Vallitalea longa: one gene and its partner. The protein of the gene in region 1 binds, or shares a complex with, the protein of each later gene. Links are inferred from orthologs where the notes say so. Each region holds a gene or a part of one and is shown on either strand. Other genes may lie near its edges. The genes, in order: rimM and rpsS.

What was found.
Region 2: the proteins of rimM (region 1) and rpsS are in contact, whole or in part, in a crystal structure (PDB 3A1P), measured with the Thermus thermophilus proteins. The link is inferred for Vallitalea longa from one-to-one orthologs. Residues at the interface, in WP_008632437.1 of Thermus thermophilus: Val4, Glu5, Ile6, Gly7, Arg8, Arg22, Gly23, Glu24, Val26, Leu84, Glu85, Glu86, Gly87, Arg88, Tyr89, Tyr90, Tyr91, Phe92, Leu94, Asp111, Ile112, Leu113, Asp114, Ala115, Gly116, Ala117, Gln118, Asp119, Val120, Ile122; in WP_011173711.1 of Thermus thermophilus: Lys28, Arg29, Leu30, Lys32, Thr48, Gln56, His57, Val58, Pro59, Val60, Tyr61, Thr63, Met66, Glu73, Phe74, Pro76, Thr77, Arg78, Arg81, His83, Gly84, Lys85, Glu86, Ala87, Lys88, Ala89, Thr90, Lys91, Lys92, Lys93.

Annotation. Positions count from the first base shown.
Region 1 is NZ_BRLB01000020.1:68,518-83,304, forward strand. The notes cover bases 12,061-14,787. They hold rimM (ribosome maturation factor RimM), read left to right. Parts: upstream 12,061-13,034; coding sequence 13,035-13,541; downstream 13,542-14,787. Other genes in these bases: ffh (signal recognition particle protein), read left to right, coding at 12,061-12,356; rpsP (30S ribosomal protein S16), read left to right, coding at 12,415-12,660; QMG30_RS21250 (KH domain-containing protein), read left to right, coding at 12,679-12,909; trmD (tRNA (guanosine(37)-N1)-methyltransferase TrmD), read left to right, coding at 13,541-14,287; rplS (50S ribosomal protein L19), read left to right, coding at 14,363-14,713. Also shown: pta (phosphate acetyltransferase), read left to right, coding at 96-1,088; QMG30_RS21195 (acetate/propionate family kinase), read left to right, coding at 1,130-2,320; QMG30_RS21200 (YceD family protein), read left to right, coding at 2,454-2,954; rpmF (50S ribosomal protein L32), read left to right, coding at 2,970-3,146; phosphate acyltransferase PlsX, read left to right, coding at 3,338-4,339; acpP (acyl carrier protein), read left to right, coding at 4,364-4,600; rnc (ribonuclease III), read left to right, coding at 4,661-5,347; chromosome segregation protein SMC, read left to right, coding at 5,658-9,218; signal recognition particle-docking protein FtsY, read left to right, coding at 9,526-10,485; YlxM family DNA-binding protein, read left to right, coding at 10,611-10,982; more of ffh, read left to right, coding at 11,010-12,060. UniProt on the Escherichia coli protein: One of at least 4 proteins (Era, RbfA, RimM and RsgA/YjeQ) that assist in the late assembly stage of the 30S ribosomal subunit.
Region 2 is NZ_BRLB01000001.1:1,078,374-1,094,515, forward strand. The notes cover bases 5,039-7,785. They hold rpsS (30S ribosomal protein S19), read right to left. Parts: upstream 6,680-7,785; coding sequence 6,398-6,679; downstream 5,039-6,397. Other genes in these bases: rplP (50S ribosomal protein L16), read right to left, coding at 5,039-5,309; rpsC (30S ribosomal protein S3), read right to left, coding at 5,309-5,968; rplV (50S ribosomal protein L22), read right to left, coding at 5,984-6,370; rplB (50S ribosomal protein L2), read right to left, coding at 6,706-7,542; rplW (50S ribosomal protein L23), read right to left, coding at 7,641-7,785. In the rest of the region: preprotein translocase subunit SecY, read right to left, coding at 1-223; rplO (50S ribosomal protein L15), read right to left, coding at 224-664; rpmD (50S ribosomal protein L30), read right to left, coding at 697-879; rpsE (30S ribosomal protein S5), read right to left, coding at 892-1,401; rplR (50S ribosomal protein L18), read right to left, coding at 1,418-1,786; rplF (50S ribosomal protein L6), read right to left, coding at 1,811-2,344; rpsH (30S ribosomal protein S8), read right to left, coding at 2,443-2,844; QMG30_RS04675 (type Z 30S ribosomal protein S14), read right to left, coding at 2,875-3,060; rplE (50S ribosomal protein L5), read right to left, coding at 3,080-3,619; rplX (50S ribosomal protein L24), read right to left, coding at 3,643-3,978; rplN (50S ribosomal protein L14), read right to left, coding at 3,992-4,360; rpsQ (30S ribosomal protein S17), read right to left, coding at 4,392-4,652; rpmC (50S ribosomal protein L29), read right to left, coding at 4,673-4,882; more of rplP, read right to left, coding at 4,869-5,038; more of rplW, read right to left, coding at 7,786-7,940; rplD (50S ribosomal protein L4), read right to left, coding at 7,940-8,560; and 7 more genes. UniProt on the Escherichia coli protein: In the E.coli 70S ribosome in the initiation state it has been modeled to contact the 23S rRNA of the 50S subunit forming part of bridge B1a; this bridge is broken in the model with bound EF-G.

The DNA of each region.
Region 1 (14,787 bases):
AACACAAAAAACATATTGTATACAATGAACAATAATATTATAATAGAGTAAAGTACATTATATTTTAGTTAGAGAACTGAAAGGAGTTTATTAAATTGAGTTTTATAAACAACATTAAAAACAGAGCAAAAAAATTAAATCAAACAATCGTATTACCTGAATCATTAGAAAGAAGAACAGTAGAGGCAGCTGCAAAAATTCTTGATGAAGAAATAGCAAGAGTAATTCTTATAGGTAATAAAGATGAAATAGCAAAAGTGGCAGAAGGTTTAGATATTTCAAAGGCTATATTTGTAGACCCTAGTTCATTTGATAAAATGAATGATTATGTTAAAGATTTAGTAGAACTTCGTAAAAATAAAGGTATGACATGTGAAAAAGCAGAGGAATTATTGAAAAAAGACCCATTATATTTAGGTGTCATGATGGTTAAAGAAGGAATGGCAGACGGTATGGTTGCTGGAGCAGTTAATGCAACAGCTAATGTATTAAGACCTTCTTTACAAATATTAAAAACAGCTCCAGGTACTAAATTAGTATCAGCATTCTTCGTTATGGTAGTACCTAATTGCGAGTATGGTGCTAATGGTACTTTCTTATTCTCTGATTCTGGTTTAGTTCAGAATCCTAATTCTGAAGAATTAGCTTCTATAGCAATCAGCTCAGCAAAATCATTTGAAGACTTGGTAGAAGTTGAACCAGTAGTAGGTATGTTATCTCATTCTACAAAAGGTAGTGCAAAACATGCAGACGTTGATAAAGTAGTTGAAGCAGTAAAAATTGCAAAAGAACAAAATCCTGATATTAAATTAGATGGAGAATTCCAATTAGATGCAGCTATCGTACCAAGTGTTGGAGCTTCAAAAGCACCAGGTAGTGAAGTAGCAGGAAAAGTTAATGTTCTAGTATTCCCTGATCTTGATGCAGGAAATATCGGATATAAACTTACTCAAAGACTAGCAAAAGCAGAAGCTTATGGACCAATTACTCAAGGTATAGCAAAACCAGTTAACGATTTATCAAGAGGATGTACAGCTGATGATATCGTAGGAGTAGTTGCAATAACAGCAGTACAAGCATCATTATAAAAAAATAAATTATAAAATACATTTAAAGGAGATTGTTCAAAGTGAATATATTAGTATTAAATTGTGGTAGCTCATCACTAAAATATCAATTGATAAGTATGGAAAATGAAAAAGTCTTAGCAAAAGGTTTATGCGAAAGAATAGGAATTGATGGTTCAAGAATCAAACATACTAAGATTGGTGAAGATACTGTAATTATAAATGGGGATATGCCAAGTCATAAAGACGCTGTTCAATATGTTATTGATGCGTTAATTTCAAAAGATCATGGCGTAATCAAGAGTATGGATGAAATCAATGCGGTTGGACATAGAATTGTACATGGTGGAGAAGAATTTGCAAGTTCAACAGTTTTAACTAAAGAGGTAATTGAAGCTGTTGAGAAGTGTTCTGACTTAGCTCCTTTACATAATCCAGCTAACTTGATTGGTATAGATGCATGTAAACATATCATGCCTAATGTACCTATGGTAGGGGTGTTTGATACTGCTTTCCATCAAACAATGCCAGCAAAAACTTATTTATATGCGTTACCATATGAATATTATAGAAAATACAAATTAAGAAGATACGGATTCCATGGTACATCTCATAAATACGTTTCTAACAGAACTGCTGAATTCTTAGGTAGAGATATCAAAGATATGAAAATCGTAGTTTGTCACTTAGGTAATGGTGCTAGTGTTTGTGCTGTAGATGGTGGAAAATCAGTAGATACAAGTATGGGACTTACTCCTCTAGAAGGATTGGTTATGGGAACTAGATCAGGAGATATGGACCCAGCAATCGTTCAATTCCTAGCTGATAAAGAAGGATTATCAATTGATGAAATTAATACTATTTTAAATAAAAAATCAGGTGTTCTTGGTATTTCAGAAATATCAAGTGACTTCAGAGATTTAGAAAATGCTATAGAAGAAGGAAATGAAAGAGCAAGACTTACAATGGATGTATTTTCATACAGAGTCGCTAAATACATTGGAGCTTATGCTGCTGCAATGAATGGAATCGATGCTATCGCATTTACAGCTGGACTTGGTGAAAATAATGCGGAAGTAAGAGAAGAAATATGTGCATACCTTACTTTTTTAGGTGTTGAAGTAGATAAAGAAGCTAATAAATGTAGAGGCGTTGAAAAAGACATATCTACTAAAGATGCTAAAGTTAAAACAGTAGTAATCCCTACTGATGAAGAAATGACAATTGCCAGAGAAACTGCTAGACTTATTTAATTAAACTGAGTAACATGCATATTCTACCATAATTTTGTTAAAAATGTTGACAAAAGTATAATTGATATGTATAATTACATGTGGTTATTTTATACGTTTCCCTGTCAAAAAATAATATGATTGGGGTGTTGATATGAAGTTTAATTTAACTGATTTATTATCCAATGACCGGATGAATAAAAAGATATCTACTGATGTTAGCATCAATGAATTTAAATTTGGTGGAATTACTTACCGAACAGCTGATCTCGTTCATATTGACCTTGAGATTACTAATCTTGGGTACAAAGAAATTAAGGTGGAGGGATCGGTAAAAGGAACACTTAAGATTCCTTGTGATAGATGCATGGAAGAAGTAGATTATAAAGTCGAAACTAATTTTTCTAAAGACATCAAATTTGATGATGATAATGAAGAAAAAGTTCAGTATATTGATGGATACAATCTTGATTTAGAGAAATTAGCTTTAAATGAATTAATCATTGATTTACCTATGAAAGTATTATGTAGCGATACATGCAAAGGTATTTGTAATCAATGTGGAACTAATCTCAATAAGGGTACTTGTAACTGTGATAATAGTGAAATAGACCCTAGATTAGCTGTATTTAAAGATTTATTTAAAGAGTTTTAAGGAGGTGTCACAACAATGGCAGTACCAAAAAGAAAATCTTCAAAAGCTAGAAGAGACAAACGTAAAGCTAACTGGAAATTAACTGCACCTAATTTAGTAAAATGCAGTAAATGTGGGGAATTAGTTATGCCTCATAGAGTTTGTAAATCATGTGGAACATACAAGAATAAAGTAGTTATTGAAACTGAATAATTATAAGGCAGCTTACGCTGCCTTTAATTATTTAGCTACTTTGATAAATTTAGCAAGTTTGAATTATTAGAAAATAATATATATGATTACCTCAAATACGATTAGCTATTCTAGAAATTTTCAAATATATGTTGAAAATATGGTAAAAATTTAGTATAGTATTTTTAGAATGTAGATTAGAGGGTGTAATGATGCAAGAAATGATAACTGTTGCAGTTGATGCAATGGGTGGCGATAATGCCCCAAACGCAATAATTAAAGGCTGTATTGAATCAATAAATGATGATAGTCACATAAAGATTTATTTAGTGGGTAATAATATTATCATAAATGAACAACTAGCAAAGTACACATATAATAAAGAACAACTAGAGGTAGTAGATGCAAAAGAGATTATTGATACTTGTGAATCTCCTGTTATGGCTATTAGACGAAAAAAAGATTCTTCTTTAGTGAAAGCTTTTAATCTAGTGAAAGATAAGAAAGCAAATGCTTTAGTATCTGCTGGTAGTACTGGAGCTATACTTGCTGGAGGAACTTTTATAGTAGGCAGAATCAAGGGAATCGAAAGACCTGCTCTTGCTCCACTAATTCCTAATAAAAAGGGAGTGTCATTACTGATTGACTGTGGTGCCAATGTAGATTCAAAAGCAAGTTATTTAGTTCAATATGCTAAAATGGGTTCTATCTACTTTGAGAATGTGATGGGAGTGAAGAATCCAAAAGTTGCATTAGTTAACATTGGTGAAGAAGAGTCCAAAGGGAATAACTTAGTGAAAGAAGCTTATTCTTTACTAAAGAATGAGGATATCAATTTTATAGGTAATATCGAAGCTAGAGAAATACCTGAAGGAAAAGCTGATGTTCTTGTATGTGATGCTTTTGTTGGTAACATCATTTTAAAGTATACTGAAGGATTTGCCTTAACTTTGTTCAGTATGCTAAAAAAACATTTATTGAAAAATTTCAGATCGAAAATTGGAACATTATTACTAAAGCCAGCTTTAAAAGATTTTAAGAAAAGTTTTGATTATACTGAGTATGGTGGAGCACCATTACTTGGTTTGGAAGGTTTAGTTGTTAAGACACATGGTAGTTCAGATTCAAAAACGATTAAGAATACAATATTGCAATGTAAAAAGTTTTCTGACCAACAAATTAATGATAAAATAAAAGAAAACATAAAAATCTAATTAATAAAAAAGGGGGCAAATTAAATGGAATTTGAAAAATTGGTTTCAATTATATCTGAATTTACAAATGTGGATGAATCACAAATCACAAAAGATACAAAATTCGTTGATGATTTGAATGTTGATTCATTGGACTTAGTTCAAATAATTATGGCTCTAGAAGAAGAATTTGATATTGAGATTGATAATGAGCAGGCAGAAAAGATTGTAACAGTAAATGATGCAGTCGAAGCAATAAATTCTCAAATTAATAACGACTAATGGAAGCCCTTACAACAAGGGCTTTGCTTTTAGATAACCATAACGAAGGAGGAGAACATATTGAGAAATAAATACAAAAATTTAAACGACTTTCAAAAGATTATCAATTATAAGTTTAAAAATGTAAAATTATTATCTCAAGCATTAACACACAGTTCATATGCTAATGAACACAAAATGTCTAAATTTGAAAACAATGAAAGACTAGAATTTTTAGGTGATGCAGTTCTTGAAATCGTAACAAGTGATTTTTTATTCAGAAAATATACTGATATGCTGGAAGGCGAATTAACTAAATTTCGGGCTAGTATTGTATGTGAACCAACATTAGCTAATTTCTCCAATGAAATAAAATTAGGAGAATACATTAGACTAGGTAAGGGTGAAGAAAATTCTGGAGGTAGATTTAGAGCATCAGTTTTATCAGATGCAGTAGAGTCATTGATAGGGTCTATATATCTAGACGGTGGACTAGAATCTGCTAGACAGTTTATTCTAACTACATTATTGAATGATGTTGAAAAAAGAAAATTATTTATCGATAGTAAAACCCATCTACAAGAGATCATACAAAAAACTAGTGAAGAACCAATTGAATACATAATAGTTAAGGAAAAGGGACCTGATCATAATAAATTATTTATGGTAGAGGTAAGACATGAAGGAAAAGTGATAGGTTATGGAAGAGGTAGAAGTAAAAAGTCTGCTGAACAAGATGGAGCGTATGATGCGATTAAGAATATCTAATTATATTCAATTGACAGTGTACAATTGACAACTATCAAAAAGAAATTTGAGTTAATAATTGTCCATTGTTCATTGCCAATCAATTTACATTATAGTTAAACATGACATAATTTGAATAAAAATGCTAGACACTTCTCTTGAAAAAATATTAGTGCAGGACAATACCTAATTGTTCTGCACTAAAAAAGCAACTACGTGATTTATTCTCATCTTATAGGAAAATCCTATTTTGTTCTGGAGAATATTTCTAATGCTCCTATTCCATATGTTGAAAGTAAAAATTTCCTGTAGTACAAGAAAAGGAGATAATATGTACTTAAAAAACGTTGAATTACAAGGATTCAAATCCTTTGCTAATAAGATTAATTTTGAATTTAATGAAGGAATAACAGGAATTGTTGGTCCTAATGGTAGCGGTAAGAGTAACATAGCAGATGCTGTACGTTGGGTTTTAGGTGCTCAAAGTGCTAAACAGCTAAGAGGTTCTAAAATGGAAGATGTTATTTTTGCAGGTACTGAAAACAGACGCCCTGTGGGATATTCCCAAGTAGATATAACTATAGATAATCATGATAAAAGAATGGCTATCGACTATTTGGAAGTAACCATATCAAGAAGGGTTTATCGTTCTGGTGAAAGCGAATTCTATATTAACAAAACACCATGTAGATTAAAAGACATTCATGAGTTGTTTTTAGATACAGGAGTAGGTAAAGAAGGATATTCTATTATTGGACAGGGTCAGATAGATAAAATTTTAAGTACTAAACCAGAAGACAGAAGAGACTTATTTGATGAAGCTGCTGGAATAGTTAAATTTAAGAGAAGAAAATCCGAAGCTTATAAAAAATTAGAAGAAGAAAAACAAAATCTTCTTAGGATAAATGACATTATAACAGAACTTGATAGTCAAAAAGGCAATTTGGAAGGACAAGCAGAAATAGCTAAGAATTACCTTCAGTTAAAAGAAGAATTAAAAAAACATGAAGTCAACATATTCATAACTGAATTTGAAAGATTAGATAAAAATATAAATGAAATAAGTGAAAAAGAAAAAAATGTTAATGAAGAAATTAATACAGTCAACAACAAATACGAAGAGATAAAATTGAAATATAATGAAATCAATACTTCTATACAGGATATGGGTAAGGAAATTGATACTAAGAAAGATGAAATTGCTGAAAATAATCTAGAAAAAGAGAGAATAGAAAACAATATTAACATTAATAACGAGCGTATTAGTTCCATAAGTGAATCGAATAATCGAATACAACAAAATATAAATCAATTGAATACTAAGAGTCAAGTTAATGTTGCTGATATAAAAGAGACAGATGAAGAAATAGTCAATCTGAAATCTCATATTGAATCATTAAACAAACAGTTAGTGGAGAAAGAACAAGAATGTACAGATGTATCTAATGAAATTGTAAGCAATGAAACTATGATTGAAGAAATTAAGACCAATATCATAGAAAGACTTAATGAGATAACGGTAGTAAAGAGTAAAATCCAAAGATATAGTACGATGCTAGAGAATATAGAAAACAGAAAAAATTTCTTGACTGATAAAATTAATAAAGTACATAATGACCAAACTGTTTTGAATGATAAAAAAGAGCAGTTGGAACAAAATATAAATGTTGCGCAAGAAGACTTAGTGTCTATAAAAAAACAATCTTCATCAACGGTTGAAAAAATAAAAGAGATTAATGAGCAAAAACATAATATAGATGACAAATTAAATATCCTTAATAAGGAAATCAATCAATACAAATCTAAATACAATGCTCTTAATGATATAACTGAACATTATGAAGGCTATAATTATAGTATAAGAAAAGTTATGGAGCATAAGACTAATAACAATATAGATTCAGTTCTTGGTGTAGTAGCTGATATTATTAAAGTCGATAAAAAATACGAAATAGCTGTAGAGACAGCTCTTGGTGGTGGTGTTCAGAACATTATTACAAAAGATGAAGAAACCGCTAAGAGAATGATTAATTATCTAAAGGCCAATAAATATGGTAGAGCTACTTTTTTGCCTTTGACTAGTATTAGAACTAGCAGAAACTATAATCCTATCACCAATGAAAAAGGGTTTATCGGCTATGGTAATGAATTAGTCATGTATGATGATATGTATGACAATATAATAAAATATCTTTTGGGAAGAGTAGTCATAGTTGATAATATTGATAATGCGGTTAGGCTAGCCAGAAAGTATAATTACAAATTGAAGATAGTTACACTTTCAGGGGAAGTATTAAATCCAGGTGGTTCGTTAACAGGAGGAAGTTACAAGAACAAAGCTAATAATTTCCTTTCCCGAAAAAGAGAATTGGACGAATATAAGCTTAGAATACAAGAATGTACAAGACAGTACAAGACTACCACTGAAAAACGTGAAGAAATAGTTGCGGAAAAAAATAGACTTTCCGTTAAATCCAAAGAATTGATTTCTAATGAGCATAATCTTAATATCAGATTGAATTCATTACAAATAAATCTTAATCAGATTGAAAAAGATACCGAAAAACTGCAACAAGAAATTAATGACAGTAAAGTAGAATTTGATGAATTGAATTCTCAGAACCAAGAACTAACTGCAACTACAGAAAAATATAATGAAGAGTTAAATGGTACTGAAAATGAAAATACTGATGCAGAAGATAAGGTTATAAGTTTAACACAAATAATTCAAGAAAAAAAAGCAGTAAAAGATTCTTTATCTGATGAAATAACTAATGTGAAAATAGAATTGACATCTACAAGACAAAAATTGAATAGTTCTCAAGATAATATCGACAGATTGAAAAAAGAGCTAGAAGATATCAAAGAACAAAAAGATGAATTTATAGTAGAGTCACAAAACAATAAACAGGATATTGAATCAAAGATTAAACTTATAAATGATTATAAAGAACAAATAGAAGTCATAATTGATAAAATCAAGGCTATGGAAAATGAACTTAATCAACTAAATAAGAACAAAGAAGAATTATCAGCAAAACAGAACTCGTTATTTAGTGATAGAGAGAACTTAAGTGAAAAATCCAAGTTATTAGAAAAAGAGATCATGAGGCTTCAAAATTATAGAACTAAATATGAACTACAAAAAGAAAATACAACCAATTACATGTGGGAAGAATATGAATTGACTTTTAACATGGTTAATGAATATCGAGATGACCTTGGAAGCATAACCCAACTAAAAAGCAAAGTCAAAGAACTAAAAAGTAAAATCAAAGAATTGGGAGATGTGAATGTTAATTCTATAGAAGAATATAGAGAAGTAATAAATAGATTCAACTTCTTATCTGAACAAAAAGAAGACTTGATAGTGGCTAAAGAGAAGTTAATAGGTATTATCAGTGAACTTGATAAAGAAATGATTAAACAGTTCAAGTTGAAATTTAAAGATATACAATCACAATTTGACCTAGTATTCAAGGAACTTTTTGGTGGAGGAAAAGGGTTATTATATCTAGTAGATGAAGACAACATACTAGAATCAGGAATTAATATTATAGCACAACCTCCAGGTAAGAAATTACAGAGTATGATGCTTTTATCCGGTGGAGAAAGAGCATTTACCGCAATAGCTTTACTATTTGCCATACAAAGGTTAAAACCTTCTCCATTCTGTGTTCTTGATGAGATAGAGGCAGCACTTGATGATGCTAATGTAGAAAGATTCGCGAAATATTTACAGAAACTTTCAACTAAAACACAGTTTATCATTATTACGCATAGGAGAGGTACAATGGAAGCAGCAGATGCATTATATGGTATTACTATGCAAGAAAAAGGTATATCCACACGAGTATCTGTGAAACTCATTGAAAGTGAATTAACAGGATAAAGACAAAAAATGTAAAACAGCTGTTTACAAATATTTAGGAGGAAATATGGGCTTATTTAACTGGAAAAAAAATAAAGCAAAAAAAGCAGAGAAGGAAAAAGAGATAGAAAAAGACAATTTAATCAACGATGATATAAATGAACAAGAAAATGTTGATATTGAAGAACAGCAACAATTAGAACAAGAAAATATATCAAACGAAGAACATCAATCTATAGAACAAGAAGATATATCAAATGAAGAACAGAGCTTACAAGATGTGAATACTGATGTAATTGAAGAACAAGTAATTGAAGAGGATACCAACATGGAGGATCAAAATGATACTCCAGAAGAAGAAAAAGGTAAAAATAAAAAAGGATTCTTTGGTAAACTAGTAAAAGGATTGACTAAAACAAGAAATAATATCTTAGGTTCAGTCGATCAAGTACTTAATTCTTTTACCAAGATAGATGAAGACTTCTATGAAGAGCTGGAAGAAGCACTGATTATAGCTGATCTAGGTGTAAATACTGCTATTAAGATTATGGAAGACTTAAAGTCAAAAGTGAAAGAACAGAAAATTAAAGATACAGCTCAAGTTAGAGAATTACTCATGGAAGAATTAAAGCAATTGATGAAAAACGATGGTGACATTTATGATTTTACTGAAAAGAAATCAGTCGTTTTAGTAATTGGGGTTAATGGCGTAGGTAAAACTACTACTATCGGTAAATTAGCTCACCAGTATAAAGATAATGGTAAAAAAGTCATATTAGCTGCGGCTGATACATTTAGAGCTGCTGCCATAGACCAATTAGCTGAGTGGTCCAATAGAGCAGGGGTTGAACTTATATCACAACAAGAAAATTCTGATCCTGGAGCAGTCGTTTTTGATGCTGTACAAGCTGCAAAAGCAAGAAATTCAGATATTCTCATATGTGATACAGCAGGAAGACTCCATAATAAAAAGAATTTGATGGAAGAGTTAAGAAAGATATTTAAGATTATAAACAGAGAATATTCTGAAGCGCATAAAGAAGTATTACTAGTCCTTGACAGTACTACAGGACAAAATGCTCTTCAACAAGCTAAACAATTCAAAGATATAGCTGATATCACTGGAATTGTGCTTACTAAACTCGATGGAACAGCAAAAGGTGGTATAGCTATCGCTATCCAAACGGAACTTAATATTCCAGTAAAATATATTGGTGTCGGAGAAGGAATTGATGATCTACAGAAATTTGATTCAGATGATTTTGTTAATGCTCTTTTTGACCAATAAATGACTTTATTCTTTTATGAAATATAAAATTATTATTAATTATGATAAATAACTTGACAACCATTACTGAATATCATATAATACCATCTGTAAAGTAATTAACCTTTACAGGTGGTGATTTAATTTTGAGTAATATTTTTAAGAAAACATTACTATATGATTTTTATGGTGAATTATTAACTAAGCACCAAAAAGGAATATATGAATTATATCATTTGAACGATTTATCTTTGGGAGAAATATCGGAACAGCTGGAAATTAGCAGACAAGGTGTTTATGATACATTAAAGAGATGTGATAGGCAACTTGAAAATTATGAAAACAAGTTACAGCTAGTTGATAAGTTTTTGATTAACAAACAGAATATCGAAAAGATCTATAGTGATGCAAGTGAAATTTTGGATGAATTGAGAAGTAGTGACCAGACTAAAAAAGAAATAGTAGATAAAATAGTTAATATACAGAAGACTTGCAATAGGATAATAGAAGAGTTGTAGATAATCTATAGAGTGGGAGGTTAGTTTATGGCATTTGAAAGTTTAACAGATAAATTTCAGAATATATTTTCTACCCTTAAGAAAAAAGGAAAACTTAATGAGCAAGATGTTAAAGCAGCTCTAAGAGAAGTTAAATTGGCATTACTAGAAGCAGATGTTAACTTTAAGGTTGTTAAAAAGTTTGTCAATACCATAAAAGAAAGAGCTGTCGGACACGAAGTTATGGAAAGCTTGACTCCGGGTCAACAGGTTATTAAGATTGTTAATGAAGAATTGATTAAATTGATGGGGGAAGAAAAAGCAGATTTGACTTTTTCAAAAGAGCCTCCAACAGTATATATGATGGTTGGTTTACAAGGAGCAGGTAAAACAACTACAACTGCTAAACTTGCAGGTAAACTCAAAAAAAGTGGGAAAAAACCTCTATTGGTTGCTTGTGATGTATATAGACCAGCAGCCATAAAACAACTACAAGTTGTTGGAGGACAGATAGATGTCCCTGTATTCACGATGGGAGACAAAAACAAGCCAGTCAATATTGCAAAAGCAGCTATTGAGTTTGCCGAAAAAAATGACAACAATGTTATTATTATTGATACGGCTGGTAGACTTCATATAGATGAAGACATGATGAATGAATTGATTGAAATAAGAGATACCATTAAGCCACAGGAAATATTATTGGTTGTAGATGCTATGACTGGACAAGATGCTGTCAATGTAGCTGAGAACTTTAATGAAAAAATAGGTGTTGATGGTGTAATCTTAACCAAATTGGATGGTGACACTAGAGGTGGTTCTGCACTTTCAGTAAGAGCAGTAACTGATAAACCTATTAAATTCGCTTGTATAGGAGAAAAACTTACTGATATAGAAGTATTTCATCCTGAAAGAATGGCATCTAGGATTCTTGGTATGGGTGATGTTTTGACACTTATAGAAAAGGCTTCCGAAGCGATTGATGCAAAGAAAGCTGCCGAGATGGAAAGAAAGTTTCGAAAAGCAGAATTTACTTTTGACGATTTCCTAGAACAGATGCAACAAGTTAAAAAACTAGGATCTATAGGTGATATTGTTTCCATGATTCCTGGTATGAACAAGCAGATGAAAGATGTTGAAATAGATGATAAGGAATTCATGAAAGTAGAATGTATGATACAATCTATGACACTGGAAGAAAGAGCTAATCCATCAGTAATCAATCCTTCTAGAAAAAGAAGAATAGCTAATGGCTCAGGTACTAATATACATGATGTCAATAGATTCATAAAGCAATTTGAACAGGCTAAAAAGATGATGAAACAATTTAGTGGTATGATGAATGGTAAAAAAGCTAAAAAAGGATTATTTAATAAATTTCCTTTTATGGGCTAGTTAATTAATTTTAGTTAGTCTAATATAGATTTTATTTTATTAGGGAGGTGAAACACTAATGGCAGTAAAAATGAGATTAAAGAGAATGGGTGCAAAAAAAGCTCCTTTTTATAGAATCGTAGTTGCTGATTCCAGATCACCAAGAGATGGTAAGTTTATAGAGCAAGTTGGCTACTATAACCCAACAACTAATCCTGTTGATTTAAAGATAAATGAAGAAGTTGCTAACAAATGGTTAAGTAACGGAGCTCAACCTTCTGATACAGTCAAAAGATTGTTAAAGCAAGCTGGAGTTGTAAAGTAATTGTTGGAGGTGTACAACATGAAAGAATTAGTGGAAGTTATCGCTAAAGCATTAGTTGATAATCCAGATGATGTTAAAGTAAATGAAATTGAGGGAGAACGCTCAATTATATTAGAGTTAAAAGTTGCACCTGACGATATGGGAAAAGTAATTGGAAAACAAGGTAGAATTGCTAAGGCTATAAGAACTGTAGTTAAGGCAGCAGCAACTAAAGAAGAAAAAAGAGTTGTTGTAGAGATTTTACAATAAGGTTAGGGATTCCCTAACCTTTTTATTATACTATAGGAAATATTTTTTATTAGAATAATGGATTCAGAGTTTATTCGAAGATTTTGGGAAAGATATATAATAAAAAAATATATGAAGGTGAGTGTATGGATTACTTTAATATTGGTAAAATAATAAATACACATGGTATCAAGGGTGCAGTTAAAATAATACCTTTAACCGATGAACCCAAGAGGTTCGAATTACTTGAATATGTGTATATAGACAGCAAGAAAAAATTACAGAAATATACAATTGAAGATATTAGATATTTCAAAAATCTAGTCATAATAAAATTTAAAGAACTAGAAGATATGACAAGTGCTGAAGCATTGAAAGAGTCAATAATAAAAATACCTAGAGAATTAGCCTTACCACTTGAAGACGATGAATATTATATTAGCGATCTAATAGGAATAGAAGTCAGTACTGACGATGGAGAAGATCTAGGTAATATAAAAGATGTTATAAGAACAGGAAGTAATGATGTATATGTAATAGAAGCTGATGATAAAAAAGAAATTCTGATTCCAGCTCTAAAACAATGCATAAAAGAAGTTGATATGGAAAATAAAACCATGGTAGTTTCATTACTGGAAGGATTGATTGATTAGTGAGATTTAACATAATGACATTATTTCCAGATATGATAAGACAAGGTCTAAATTCAAGCATTATAGGTAAAGCACAAGAAAAAGACTTGATTGAAATAAATACGATCAACATTAGAGATTATGCTTACAATAAACATAAGCAGGTGGATGATTATCCATATGGCGGAGGTGCTGGTATGGTTATGCAACCAGAACCTATTTATGAGGCATATAAGAACATAATAACTAAGAGTGAAGAAAAGCCACGGGTTATATATCTAACCCCACAAGGCAAAACATTTAATCAAGAAATGGCTATGGAATTATCGAAGGAAAAAGAGTTAACTTTCTTATGTGGACATTATGAAGGTATAGATGAAAGAGCTATCGATATGATAGTTACCGATGAGGTATCTATAGGTGACTATATACTAACTGGTGGAGAACTTGCTGTAATGGTTATGATAGATGCTATTTCAAGATTAGTACCTAATGTGCTATCTAATGAAGTGTCTGCTGAAACAGAATCATTCGACGATAATCTATTAGAATATCCACAGTATACAAGACCTGCTGTTTTCATGGATAAAAAAGTACCAGACATATTATTATCCGGACATCATAAAAACATTGATGATTGGAGAAGAGAGCAGTCTTTGATACGAACATATGAAAAAAGACCAGATCTATTAGAAAAAGCAGATCTTACAGATAAAGATAAGAAATTTCTAGATAAATATTGCAAATTAAAGGGAAGTATGTTATAGTAATTTAATGTGAGTACGGATGGTCCTCTGTTACATTAGTGTAATTAAGAACATCTAGATATTAGGAGGAAACACATGAACGATATAATACGTAAAATTGAACAAGAACAATTAAGAAAGAATGCTTTAACAGAGTTTAACGTTGGTGATACTATCAGAGTATATGCTAAGGTTAAAGAAGGTAACCGTGAAAGGCTACAAATGTTTGAAGGCGTAGTTATTAAAAGACAACATGGTAGTAACCGTGAAACATTTACAGCAAGAAGAATTTCTTATGGTGTAGGTGTTGAAAAAACTTGGCCATTACATTCACCAATTATCGATCATATCGATGTTGTAAGACATGGTAAAGTAAGAAGAGCTAAACTTAACTACTTAAGAGACAGAATCGGTAAAGCTGCTAAAGTAAAAGAATTAATTAGATAATAAGATTATTTCAATACGCAGTTTAACTAAGGATTTTAGCTATAATAGTTACATGGTATAGTTTAATGGCTATT
Region 2 (16,142 bases), on another replicon or contig:
CAAACAATGTCATATCTTTGAACGCACCACCGGAAAATGCATTAAACATTTGGAATAGGCCACTATCATCTGCTTGATTAAACATTTGTTGAACAACTTCAGGATTAATTAATGGTATCCTAATATGTGCTCCTATACGGATAGCAAAAAACATTAACATAGTGTATATTATCTTTTTTCTTAAATCAGGTACTTTAAATGCATCACGAAGTGTTTTAAACATCTAAACCACCTCTGCTTTCCCGCCAGCGGCTTCGATTTTTTCAATTGCTGTTTTGCTAAATGCATTAGCTTTTACAGTAAGTTTCTTAGTTAAATCGCCATTGCCTAATATTTTAACACCGTCTCTAGGATTTTTAACAACGCCTTGTTCAATTAAAGTTTCAACAGATACTGTTGCATCTGCTTCGAATCTATTCAAGACATCAACATTAATTCCAACGATTTCTTTTGAGTTTCTACAAGTAAAACCTCTTTTTGGAAGTCTTCTATATAATGGCATTTGACCCCCTTCAAATCCAAGTCTTACGCCACCACCTGAACGAGATTTTTGTCCATTTTGTCCTCTTCCTGCAGTCTTACCGTTTCCAGAAGCATGACCTCTTCCTTTTCTGAAACTTGCTCTCTTTGAACCTTTTGCTGGTTTTAATTCTGTCAAATTCATGCTGTTACACCTCCTTGCTTATTTTAACCCGATTAAACTTCTTCTACTTTTACTAAATGTTGTATAGCATTGACCATACCTCTAATTGCTTCATTATCTTTTTGTTCAACAGTTTTATGAAGTTTAGTTAAGCCTAAAGCTTCTGCTGTTTTTCTATGTTTAGGAATGGCTCCAATTGTGGATTTAACTAAAGTAATTCTTAATTTATTTGCCATCTTGGTTCCCTCCTATCCTAAAAGCTCTTCAATTGATTTTCCACGAAGTTTTGCTACTTCTTCAGGAGTTTTAAGTCCGTCAAGTCCTGCAACAGTAGCTGTTACTACATTATTTTTATTATTTGATCCTAATGATTTTGTTCTGATATTCTTAATTCCTGCAAGTTCAAGTACGGCACGAGCAGGTCCACCAGCTATAACACCTGTTCCTTCTGGTGCTCTTTTCATTAAGACGGAAGCACTTCCGAATTTACCGATAAAATCGTGAGGAATACTACCATTTTCATCTATAGGAACTTCAATAAGTCTTTTCTTAGCGTCGTCGATACCTTTACGAATAGCATCAGGAATTTCTGTAGCTTTTCCTACACCTGCGCCTACATGCCCATTCTCATCTCCGACCACTACTAAAGCTGCAAAACGGAAGTTACGACCTCCCTTTACTACCTTAGTAACACGTCTTATTGATACTACTTTTTCTCTTAGATCTAGCTTACTAGCATCAATCATTGTACGCTTCATGCTTTTACCTCCTTACTTAGAATTTTAATCCAGCTTCTCTTGCTGAATCTGCTAATGCTTTTACTTTACCTTGATAAATGTATCCGCCTCTATCAAAAATTACTTCTTTGACACCTTTTTCTACAGCTCTTTTAGCAACAGTTTCTCCAACAAGAGTTGCTGCAGCTACATTATTAGTTTTTTCTAAATTACTTTTAATGTCTTTTTCTACTGTAGAAGCAGCTGCTAAAGTATGACCTGTTAAGTCATCAATAACTTGCGCATACATATGTTTGTCACTTCTAAAAACCACTAAACGAGGTCTTTCTGAAGTACCAGTAATATTATTACGTAATCTTCTATGCTTCTTAACACGGACTTTAGTTCGTGATGTTTTCTTTATCATGGATTTCACCCCTTTACTATTTTACTATTTACCAGTTTCTTTACGTCTAATAACTTCATTAGCGTATTTGATTCCTTTGCCTTTGTATGGCTCAGGTGGTCTCTTAAATCTTATTTCCGCTGCGTATTGACCTACTCTTGCTTTGTCAATTCCTTTTACGATAATAACATTTTGTCCTTCTACAACTGCTTCAAGACCTTCTGGATCTTCCATTTCAACTGGATGTGAATATCCTAAAGATAATACTAATTTCTTTCCTTTTTTCTGTGCTCTATAACCAACACCATTGATCTCTAATTTCTTTTCGTAACCTTTAGTTACTCCTTCAATCATGTTTGCAACTAGAGTTCTAGTTAAACCATGTAATGATTTCATTTTCTTTAAATCATTTGGTCTATTTACAACTACTTGGTTTTCTTCTTTAGAAATTAACATTTCTTTTGGTAATTGTTGTTCTAAAGTACCTTTTGCCCCTTTAACAGTGACATAGTTGCTCTCTGTAACACTTACTTCCACTCCTGCTGGGATCTCTACAGGTAATTTACCAATACGTGACATGCTTGCACCTCCTCGGATTAAATACCTTTGCTTATTATTATAAGCAAAGCTTCATCCATTTTATTATATTTTATAAGTCTATTTTTCCAGATTAATAATTACCAAATAAAAGCAATTACTTCTCCACCTACATTTTGTTTTCTAGCTTCTTTATCAGTAATGATTCCTTTATTAGTTGAGATGATAGCAGTTCCAAGTCCACCTAAAACTTTTGGTAACTCATCTTTGCCTGCATATACTCTAAGTCCAGGTTTAGAAATTTTCTTAATTCCTGCGATTACTTTTTCATTTTTATCTCTACCATATTTCATTTCAACACGGATTGTTTTAATTAAACCGTCTTCTATTAATTTATATCCTTTAACGTACCCTTCATTTACTAAAATATCAGCAACTGCTTGCTTCATTTTTGAAGCAGGTACATCTACAAAATCATGTTTAGCAGTATTTCCATTACGGATTCTTGTTAACATATCTGCGATTGGATCACTCATTGTCATAATTTGTGGCCTCCTTCCTATTACTAAATCTTACCAACTAGCTTTTTTAACACCTGGGATTTGTCCTTTGTACGCTAATTCACGGAAACAGATTCTACATATTCCATATTTTCTTAAATATCCGTGAGGTCTTCCACATATTCTACAACGATTATAAGCTCTTGATGAAAATTTTGGCTTACTTTGTTGTTTAATTTTCATTGATGTTTTTGCCATTTAATCGATTCCCTCCTTATTATTTTTTAAAAGGCATTCCGAATAATGTTAATAATTCACGAGCTTCTTCATCAGTCTTAGCTGTAGTAACGAAGATAATATCCATACCTCTAACTTTATCAACTTTATCATATTCGATCTCAGGAAAGATTAATTGCTCTTTTATACCTAAAGCATAGTTACCTCTACCATCAAACGCGTTAGGGTTAACACCTCTGAAGTCTCTAACTCTTGGTAGAGCTAAGTTAATTAGACGATCAGCAAAATCATACATTCTGCTTCCTCTAAGTGTAACTTTACATCCGATTGGCATACCTTCTCTTACTTTGAAAGCTGCAACAGATTTTTTAGCTTTTGTAATCACAGGCTTTTGACCAGCAATTATTGTTAAATCACTAACAGCAGAATCAAGGATCTTACGATTCTCTTTAGCTTCTCCAACGCCCATGTTTATAACTATTTTTTCTATCTTAGGTACAGCCATTTTATTTTTATAGTTAAATTTTTTCATCATAGCATCTACAATTTCATTATTGTAAATTTCTTTTATTCTACTCACGCTAGTTAGCCTCCTCTCTACTATTAATCTATAACTTCACCTGTTGATTTAGCTACTCTATATCTAACATTTTTAGTACGTCCATCTCTATCTTCTTTAACGATTTTAGTACCTAATCTTGTAGGTTTTCCTTTATGAACATACATTACTTTTGAAGCATTTAATGCAGATTCTTGGTGAATGATACCACCTTGTTGATTAGCAGCACTTGGTTTTGTATGTTTTGTAACCATGTTAACGCCTTCAACAATTACTTTACCATTTTTTCTATCTACAGTTAAAATCTTTCCTTCTTTTCCTTTGTCTTTTCCGGAAATAACTTTAACAGTATCACCTGATTTAAGTTTAGTCTTATACAATTACTACACCTCCCTATAGTACTTCTGGTGCTAATGATAGGATTTTCATGTATTTTTTCTCTCTTAACTCTCTAGCAACAGGTCCAAAAATACGAGTTCCTTTTGGTGTTTTATCATCTTTGATTATAACTGCTGCATTTTGATCAAATTTGATATATGAACCATCTTTACGACGTGCACCTTTTTTAGTTCTAACTACTACAGCTCTTACTACTTCACCTTTTTTAACAACGCCACCTGGTGTTGCATCTTTAACAGTAGCAACTATTACATCTCCAATGTTAGCATATCTTCTAGTTGATCCGCCTAATACTCTTATGCAAAGTATCTCTTTTGCACCTGTATTATCCGCAACCTTAAGTCTAGATTCTTGTTGGATCATTAGATGAACCTCCTTTCAGCAAATACAAAACTTATTTTGCTTTTTCTAATATTTCTATTAATCTCCATCTTTTATCTTTTGATAATGGTCTTGTTTCCATAACACGTACTCTATCGCCAATGCCGCATTCATTTTTTTCATCATGGGCTTTTAATTTGTAAGTTCTTTTTACAACTTTACCATATAATGGATGTTTTACATTATTCTCAACAGCTACAACTACTGTTTTATCCATTTTATCACTAACTACTCTACCAACACGAACTTTTCGTAGATTCCTTTCTTCAGCCAATTGAACTCCTCCTTTCAAGGTTATCTAGCAACCTTTAATTGCTCAGTTATAATTGTTTGAATTCTAGCTATATTTCTTCTAACCTCTTTTATTCTACCTGTATTATCTAATTGGTTAGTCGCATTTTGAAATCTTAGGTTAAATAATTCTTTTTTTGCAGTAACTAAATCTTCATTAAGTTCTGCTGCAGATTTATTTCTTAATTCTTCAATATATTTAGTTGACTTCACAATTATCACCGCCTTCTAGCTCTGCACGAGAATAAATTTTACATTTACATGGTAACTTGTGCATAGCAAGTCTTAATGCTTCTTTAGCCAATTCATCTTCAACTCCAGCAATTTCGAACATTACACGGCCTGGTTTTACTACTGCCACCCAATATTCAGGTGATCCTTTTCCTTTACCCATTCTTGTTTCAGCAGGTTTTGCTGTAACTGGTTTATCAGGGAAAATTTTAATCCATACTTTACCACCACGTTTGATATAACGAGTCATAGCAACACGGGCAGCTTCTATTTGATTAGATTTTATCCAACAAGGCTCTAATGCAACAATACCATATTCACCGTAGTTAATTTTATTTCCTCTTAACGCTTTACCTTTCATGTTACCACGAAATTGTTTACGGCGTTTAACTCTCTTTGGAATTAACATTACTTCCCTCTCCCTTCTTTCTTAGTAACTTGACCAGGAAGAACTTCGCCATTATAGATATATATCTTTACACCGATTTTTCCATATACTGTATTTGCTTCAGCAAATCCATAATCGATATCTGCACGAAGTGTTTGTAGAGGAATTGTTCCCTCATTATAAGATTCTGTACGAGCCATTTCTGCTCCACCTAAACGTCCTGAACAGATAGCTTTGATACCTTTTGCTCCTGCTTTCATTGTTCTACCCATTGATTGTTTCATAGCTCTACGGAAAGAAACACGATTTTCAAGTTGAAGAGCAATGTTTTCAGCTACTAATTGAGCGTCTTTTTCTGGTCTTTTTACTTCTACTATATTAACAATTACTTTGCTGGCTGTCATTTTTTGTAATTCAGTTCTTAATTTTTCAATTGATGAACCGCCTTTACCAATAACGATACCAGGTTTAGCTGTATGAATGTTGATTTTTACTCTTTCTGATGCTCTCTCGATTTCGATTCTAGATACACCAGCTGAATATAATTTCTTCTTGATATATGTTCTTAATTTATTGTCTTCTATTAAAAGGTCTGCAAAATCTTTTTCTGCGTACCACTTTGCATCCCAGTCTTTAATAATTCCGACTCTTAATCCATGTGGGTTAACTTTTTGTCCCATTCTTTCCCTCCTTATCTATCTTTCGTTAAGAATGATTGTGATGTGACTAGATTTCTTCTCTATTCTATACGCTCTACCTTGTGCTCTTGGTCTGATTCTCTTCATTGTAGGTCCCTTGTTAGCAAAAGCTTCTTCAACGTATAATTTAGCTGGATCTAATCCACTGTTGTTTTCCGCATTAGCTATAGCTGATTTCAATAATTTCTCTATAATTCTAGCACCATTTCTAGGTGTATAATTTAAAATACCTACGGCTGATCCTACATCTTTTCCTTTGATTGTATCAAGAACAATTTTAGCTTTTGTTGGTGATACTCTAGCATAAGATACTTTTGCTTTAGGTCTAGTATCTTTGTTAGCATTTCTTTCTCTTTTTATCTGACTTCTATGCCCTTTAGCCATTATAAATTAGCCTCCTTCCATACTGCATTAACGTACTTTTGATTTCTTTTCTTCTCTTCCGTGACCTCTATAAGTTCTTGTTAGCACGAATTCTCCTAATTTATGTCCTATCATATCTTCGCTTATATAAACAGGCACATGTCTTCTTCCATCATGAACTGCAATAGTATGACCTAGCATTTCAGGGAAAATAGTGGAACGTCTTGACCATGTTTTAATTACTTGTTTATCGCCTTTTTCATTTAATGCTCTTACTTTATTTAATAAGTGTGCATCTGCGAAAGGTCCCTTTTTAAGTGAACGAGCCATTAACTCAAACCTCCTTTTAGTGGTTATTATTTATTACTTCCACGTCTTCTTATAATATATTTATTAGAATGCTTATTTTTCTTTCTAGTTTTATAACCAATTGTTGGTTTACCCCAAGGTGTCATTGGACTTGGACGACCGATAGGAGCTCTACCTTCTCCACCACCATGTGGATGGTCATTAGGGTTCATAACAGAACCACGAACTGTAGGACGAATACCCATATGACGTTTACGTCCAGCTTTACCAACTGTTATAAGTTCATGATCAATATTTCCAACTTGACCTATTGTAGCTTTACAAAGTATAGGAACTACTCTCATTTCTCCTGATGGCAATCTAAGTGTAGCATATTTTCCTTCTTTTGCCATAAGTTGAGCAACATTACCAGCAGAACGAACTAATTGTCCACCTTTACCTGGTTTCATTTCAATGTTATGAATACTAGAACCAACTGGAATGTCTTTTAATTGTAATGCATTACCGATTCTAATCTCAGCTTCTGAACCACTCATTACTTTATGACCAACTTTTAATCCGTTTGGTGATAGGATGTAACGTTTTTCACCATCTGCATATTGGATTAAAGCAATATTAGCTGAACGGTTTGGATCATATTCAATAGCTATTACTTTACCTTGAATACCATCTTTGTTTCTTTTGAAATCTATCATTCTATATTTAATCTTAGACCCGCCACCACGGTGTCTTACTGTAATCTTACCTTGATTATTACGTCCAGAATGCTTTTTAAGACTTACTACCAATGATTTTTCTGGAGTTTTTTTAGTGATCTCCTCAAAAGTAGAACCTGTCATATGTCTTCTGGAAGGTGTATAAGGGTTATATTTTTTGATACCCATGAATTGCACTCCTTTCAAAAGTATATTCACACACGCTACCGTGTGTATCTTTTAACTATCTATGAACTAGATATTTATACTTTATTTGCTATTATTTATTACATTCCTTCAAAGAAATCTATTTCTTTACTACTTTCTGTTAATTTAACAATAGCTTTCTTTGTTTTAGCAGTTTTTCCAAAAGTCATACCTCTTCTTTTTACTTTACCGATGTTGTTCATAGTATTGACTCTTTCGACTTTTGTTCCTTCGAACATTTTTTCGACTGCTTCTTTTATTTGAGTTTTCGTTGCTTCTGGATTAACTAAGAAAGTGTATTTTTTCTCAGCCATAACTTCCATACTTTTCTCAGTAACAACAGGTTTTAATATTACATCATAATATCTTAACTCAGCCATTATGCATACACCTCCTGAATTGTAGCAACAGCATCTTTAGTTACCACAAAAGTATCATATTTAAGAATGTCGTATACATTAATTGTATTAGTTAATGCTGTTTTTACACCTCTAATATTACGAGTTGATAATATAACATTTTTGTCATTATCATTTAAAACTATTAAAGCTTTTTGTACATTTAGATTATCTAAAACTGTACTCATTTTTTTAGTTTTAATTTCATCAAATTTCAATTCATCAACAACAATTATTTTATTGTCATTTACTCTTGAAGTTAATGCTGATTTTAATGCCGCTCTTTTTTCTTTTTTGTTTAATTTAATTGAATAATCTCTTGGCTTTGGAGCAAATACAACTCCACCACCTGTCCATTGTGGTGCACGAATTGATCCTTGTCTCGCTCTACCTGTTCCTTTTTGTCTCCAAGGCTTAGCACCGCCACCTCTTACTTCTGAACGAGTTTTAGCACTTTGTGTGCCTTGGCGTTTATTTGCAAGCTGTCCTACAACTGACATATGCATTAAGTGTTCATTTATTTCTACACCAAATATATTGTCATTAAGTTCTATATCTCCAACTTGTTTACCTTCCATGTTGTAAACAGAAACTTTAGCCATGTTCGTTCCTCCTTCCTACGTATTAACTAAGCTTTTACGCTATTTACTATTGTTACTATTGATTTTTTAGGTCCTGGTACAGCACCTTTAATTAGAAGCAAGTTATTTTCTACATCAACTTTTACTACTTCTAAGTTTTGAACTGTTACATTTTCACTACCCATATGACCTGGTAATTTTTTACCCTTGAATACTTTTGATGGTGAAGAAGCTCCACCCATAGATCCGGATACTCTATGTGACTTAGAACCATGACCCATTGGTCCTCTTGATTGGTTATGTCTCTTAATTGATCCTTGGAATCCTTTACCTTTTGATACACCAGAAACATCTACTTTGTCGCCAATTTCAAATGCATCAGCCTTGATTTCATTTCCTACTTCAAATTCATCAGCATTATCAAGTCTAAACTCTTTTATATGCTTCTTAAAGCTAACACCTGCTTTGTCAAAATGACCTTTCATTGGCTTATTAGTAAGTTTTTCTTTCTTATCACCAAATCCAACTTGTACAGCTTTGTATCCATCATTTTCTACAGTTTTCACTTGAATAACTGTACATGGTCCTGCTTCTAGTACTGTTACAGGTACTAACTCTCCACTTTCTTCAAATATTTGAGTCATACCGATTTTTTTAGCTAATATAGCTTTTTTCATTTCCTTTGCACCTCCTAATAATCTACAGCGGATTACACTTATGTGTAATCATCCTAGATGGCTTATAGTCTTTATATAAACCTCTAAGGGATATTATACTATTTCGTATAATTATTTAACATCTACTTTGATATCTACCCCTGCAGGTAGTTCAAGTCTCATTAAAGCATCTACTGTCTTAGCTGTTGGCATAAGTATGTCAATTAATCTTTTATGAGTTCTTTGTTCGAATTGTTCTCTGGAATCTTTGTACTTGTGCACAGCTCTAAGAATAGTTACAACCTCTTTCTTAGTAGGTAATGGAATTGGTCCACTCACCTTAGCACCAGTTTTCTTAGCTGTTTCAATAATTTTCTTTGAAGATTGATCGATTAATTGATGATCGTATGCTTTTAAGCTAATTCTCATTTTTTGACTTGCCATAAAAAAAGTCGCCTCCTTTTCGTACTCTAGTACGACAAGTGGTGACTGTACATCGCTCCGTGTGTATCATATACTCAACACACTCAAATCAAGCCTACATCGCTTTGACTTTATATTGTACAGTGACCTTGCCGCCAGTTTCTTGAACATGACATTCGCTCCATGTGAATTACCCGCTTTTGCGGCAACCTCACATTTCAACGCTATCTTTGTCACAGCATTTAATAGTATACACTAAGAATGTCTATAATGCAAGGGTTTTTCGAGATTTTTTTATAGTTTTTTCATGTTTTAAAAAATCTCAAATAAGTAATGTAAAATTCAACTATTTTATTTGGTATATATTATAATTTTAACCAAAAAACAGTACCCATAGGCACTGCTTTTATAAATTCTCCATTTATTTTCTTTTAACCAATACCATTATATCCATTTCAGGTGGATTCTTGATAATATCTATAGGCGGTACCTGTACTTGCTGTGGATTGGGATGGTCTTTTAGACACCTATAATCATAATACTCTGCCGCAAAATCACCTATCATGACATAATCACTGTTAGGAAGCCAAGATTGCAAAAGATAAGCCATAGCCTTATCCAGTGCTGCATTAGTCAACTCAAAGAAATTCTCTGCCGAAAAAGTACATACTACATATAAACCTTTTGGTATGACATATTGATATAATCTGCTATCATTATCATCAAAATCATCAACTTGTACTGCCGCCAGATAATTGAACCAATCTTTCTTATTGGATGGAAACGATACACCGAACTCTACATTCTCATCACTCTGATTAAGTATATCCTTCTTGACTTCAACATACTCATTCCATGCAACTCCAGGATTATCTTGACCCGCAACCCCCATCTCACATTCTTTAACAATTCCCATTATCTTAATGTCTTCCTCTATCTTCTTAACGTTAAATTCTATAACAACTCCAGAAGCTACCAGAGGAACTCCAATATCCACTGATCTGTATTTCAAAGACAAATCAGGCTTGTAAAAATGTGCAAGAGGTATATCCTTCTTCTTATATTCAGTAGGTGTCATATCATATACCGCCTTAAAGGTCCTTGTAAAATTCTCTAAACTATTAAACCCATTCCTAAAAGCAATATCCGTAATCTTTCCACCATCTTTAATATCCTCAGAAGCCTTAGCCAATCTTCTTAACCTAACATACTCCATAACCGTAACACCAACAAGCTTATAAAACAGCCTCTGAAAATAAAACTTGGACAACATCCCCATCTCTGCCAACATATCAATACACAAATCTTCATCTAAATGCTCTTCAATATAATCAATAACTCCTTGCATCTCATTATACTCATACATTCTTTATCTCTCTCCTCCTTAGAATTATTAACTATATTATATCATCACATCATATTGATTTCTTGACCATAAATGCCCTATTCATCAAAAACCTAATAATCCTAACGTAATTATAATACTTCATCAACTTAACTTTTCTAAGTACATAACCCTTTAACTCAAATCCTATATACTTCTTCCTATCAAAACCATATAAAAATTATCATAACCTTTAGGTGAACTGTCTAATACCACTATGTTTTTCTTCTCTCATAGATATCAAAATATTATTAACCCCCTATCAACAAATAAAATATCTTATCCCCATACCAATCTATAAAATCAACCTCATACACCTCTACCAACCTCATAACAACAACATCTTATCCCCACACACTACCTTTAATAACTCCTCATAATTATTATAAAAAAACAAGGGAATCCAATTACATATCTCCCGTACAAGCTTACTAGCCCAAACTACAGGGGTATTAGTGGTAGGTTTAACGCAGACCGACCGCTTTTTGGGTAAGGCAAGTTAAACCTACCACTAATACCCCCTCCACCTAGCCCCCAACAATTCTAACCATAAAAAAAGCAGTGCATCAAGCACTGCTTTTTCAATATTAAATAAAATATATTATTCAATAATTTCTGCTACTGATCCAGCACCTACAGTTCTTCCACCCTCACGGATAGCGAAACGTAAACCTTTTTCCATAGCGATTGGAGCAATAAGTTCAATTTCCATTTCAATGTTATCACCAGGCATACACATTTCTACACCTTCTGCAAGGTTGATTACACCAGTAATATCAGTAGTTCTGAAATAGAATTGTGGTCTATAGTTTGAGAAGAATGGAGTATGACGTCCACCTTCTTCTTTTTTAAGAACGTAAACTTGTGCTTTAAATTTAGTATGAGGAGTAATTGTACCAGGTTTAGCTAATACTTGACCTCTTTCGATTTCATCTCTTTGAACACCACGAAGTAATGCACCGATGTTATCACCAGCTTGAGCTTCGTCTAATAATTTACGGAACATTTCTACTCCTGTACAAACAACTTTTCTTGATTCTCCAATTCCAACGATTTCAATTTCGTCAGATACGTGAAGTACTCCACGTTCAACTCTACCAGTTGCAACAGTACCACGACCAGTAATTGAGAATACGTCTTCTACAGGCATTAAGAAAGGTTTGTCAATATCTCTTTCTGGAGATGGAATATAAGCATCTACTTCTTTCATTAAGTCTAAGATCTTATCTCCCCATTCTGATGTTGGGTCTTCTAATGCTTTTAAAGCAGAACCCATAACGATAGGAATATCATCACCTGGGAAATCATATTCAGTTAATAACTCTCTGATTTCCATTTCTACTAATTCTAATAATTCTTCATCATCAACCATGTCACATTTGTTCATGAAAACAACAATATATTCAACACCAACTTGGCCTGATAATAAAATATGCTCACGGGTTTGAGGCATTGGACCATCTGCAGCTGAAACAACTAAGATAGCTCCATCCATTTGTGCTGCACCAGTAATCATATTTTTAACATAGTCAGCATGGCCTGGACAGTCTACGTGTGCGTAGTGTCTAGTTTCAGTTTCGTACTCAACGTGTGCTGTTGAGATAGTGATTCCACGTTCTCTCTCTTCTGGAGCTTTATCAATATTATCAAAAGCAACTGCTTCTCCAGTTCCTAATCTTTCATGTATAGTTTTTGTAATTGCAGCTGTTAATGTTGTTTTACCATGGTCAACGTGTCCAATAGTACCAATATTAACGTGTGGTTTGGTTCTTTCATATTTAGCTTTAGCCATTTAAAATCTTCCTCCTTTTATATCTAGGGCAAATCCCCTAATTTGTCCATTCATTTCTGAATTGGTCTTCTTTTTCAATTATATTTTATTAAATTAAATTTTGCAAGTTTTTTATTACTATTTCATATTACAATACGATTATTCGTCAAAGTGTACAAATTAATTTGTTTCTTTACCAGCAATAATCTTTTCTTGTATTGATTTTGGTAGTGGCTCAAAATGATCGAATTGCATTACATATGTTCCTCTACCTTGAGTTTTGGAACGTAAGTCAGTAGCATAACCGAACATCTGTGATAATGGTACAAATCCGTGGATTTGTTGAACACCATTACGAGGTTCCATACCTTCAATACGTCCTCTACGTGAGTTGATGTCACCAATAACATCACCCATGTAATCTTCTGGTACTGAAACGTCAACTCTCATGATTGGTTCACATAAAGTTGCTCCACCTTTTTTCATAGCTTCTTTAAATGCCATAGAACCAGCAATCTTAAATGCCATTTCAGATGAGTCAACATCATGATATGATCCATCATAACACTCTGCTTTAATACCAAGTACAGGATATCCTGCAAGTATACCAGTACTCATTGCATCTTGAATTCCATTATCTACTGCTGGTATATATTCTTTTGGAATAGATCCACCAACTATAGCATTAACAAATTCATAAGTTTCCTCACTGTTTACGTCCATTGGAGAGAATCTAACTTTACAATGTCCGTATTGTCCACGACCACCTGATTGACGTACGAATTTACCTTCAACTTCAACTTCTTTAGTGATTGTTTCTTTGTAAGCAACTTGAGGTTGACCTACATTAGCTTCTACTTTAAATTCTCTAAGTAGACGGTCTACAATGATTTCTAGATGAAGTTCACCCATACCAGATATAATTGTTTGACCAGTATCATGGTCTGTGTGAGTCTTGAATGTTGGGTCTTCTTCTGCTAATTTTGCAAGAGCGATACCCATCTTTTCTTGACCAGCTTTTGTCTTAGGCTCTATAGCTACGTGAATAACTGGTTCTGGGAAAATCATTGATTCAAGTATTACTGGATGCTTTTCATCACATAGAGTATCACCAGTTGAAGTAACTTTTAAACCTACTGCTGCTGCAATATCTCCTGAGTATACTTTACTGATTTCTTCTCTTTTATTAGCATGCATTTGAAGAATACGTCCCATACGTTCTTTTTTATTCTTAGTAGAGTTAAATATATAAGAACCTGAATTAGTTGTTCCTGAATAAACTCTAAAGAATGCAAGTTTTCCAACAAATGGGTCTGCCATAATCTTGAATGCTAATGCTGAGAAAGGTTCTTCGTCTGAAGATGGTCTTTCTACTTCTTCTTCTGTATCTGGGTCAATACCTTGAATAGCAGGTACATCTATTGGAGCTGGCATAAATTCAACAACTGCATCTAATAATTTTTGGACACCTTTGTTTCTATATGCTGTTCCACATAGAACAGGTATAATATCAACATTAATAACTGCTGCTCTAAGAGCTTTCTTTAATTCTTTAACAGTAACCTCTTCACCTTCAAGATATTTTTCCATTAAATCTTCATCAGTTTCAGCAATAGCTTCAACCATAGCTTCTCTGTATTCTTCTGCTTGTTCTAACATATCAGCTGGTATTTCTTCTTCTGATATTTCTTGACCTAAATCGTCTTTGTAAATATATGATTTCATATTCATCAAGTCAATAAGACCGACAAAATCATCTTCTGCTCCAATTGGTAATTGGATTGGTACTGCATTGGCACCAAGTCTATCTCTCATCATGTCAACAGCGTTATAGAAATCTGCACCCATAATATCCATTTTATTAACAAATGCCATTCTAGGTACTCTATATTTATCTGCTTGACGCCATACTGTCTCGGATTGTGGCTCAACTCCACCTTTTGCACAAAATACACCTACAGAACCATCTAAAACACGGAGTGAACGTTCTACTTCTACTGTAAAGTCAACGTGCCCCGGTGTATCAATAATATTAATCCTATGATTTAACCATTGACATGTTGTAGCTGCGGAAGTAATAGTTATTCCTCTTTCTTGTTCTTGTTCCATCCAGTCCATCTGAGCTGCACCTTCATGAGTTTCCCCAATCTTGTGAGTTCTTCCAGTATAGAATAAGATACGTTCTGTTAGTGTTGTTTTACCTGCATCAATATGAGCCATGATCCCAATATTTCTAGTTCTCTCTAGTGGGAATTGTCTTCCATCCAAAGTTTATTCCTCCTTTGGTAATCAACGGTTTCTTAGCTACAATTTATTGATTATTATGCGGAAAATAAAATTTCCGCATACCTTTTTTTTACAACACATTATTATATGCATTATTAGTAATTTGGTGTAACTATATACACTATATTAAAATAATATATAATTGTTTGCAATTACAATTAGAATCTGTAATGTGCAAATGCCTTGTTTGCTTCTGCCATTTTGTGAGTATCTTCTCTCTTCTTAACTGAAGCACCAGTATTGTTTGCTGCGTCCATAATTTCAGCAGCTAAACGATCAACCATAGTTCTTTCTCCACGCTTACGTGTGTAGATAGTTAACCAACGAAGTCCTAATGCTTGTCTTCTCTCTGGTCTAACTTCCATAGGAACTTGGTAAGTAGATCCACCAACACGTCTAGCTTTAACTTCAAGAACAGGCATAATATTGTTCATAGCTTCTTTAAAAACTTCTACTGCATCTTTTCCTGTTTTATCAGCTACTTTTTCAAATGCTCCGTATACAATTTTTTGTGCAACTCCCTTTTTACCATCTAACATGATGTTATTGATAAGTTTAGTTACAACTTTATCACTGTATATTGGATCAGCTAATACTTCTCTTTTTTGAATATGTCCTTTACGTGGCACGGCTCTTCCCTCCTTAATAATAATTAATTCTTCGGTACTCATGAATAAGTTATCCATGTTCGTGCTCGGTATATCGTAATATATATATAATCCTGCAACCTACAGGTAATATTCCGGTTTTACCTAGCACTAATTAGCATATTACTGGGGTTTTCCTCATATAAAATACTAATTATTGATTTTAGTAATCAATGACTTAAGAATTATTTTTTTGGTCTCTTTGCTCCATACTTGGAACGTGATTGTTTACGGTCAGCTACACCAGCTGTATCTAGTGTACCCCTAACAACATGATAACGTGTACCAGGTAAGTCTTTTACCCTTCCACCTCTTAGTAGAACAACACTATGTTCTTGTAGGTTATGTCCTTCACCAGGAATATAACCTGTTACTTCGATACCATTTGTTAAACGAACCCTTGCAATTTTACGAAGAGCTGAGTTTGGTTTTTTAG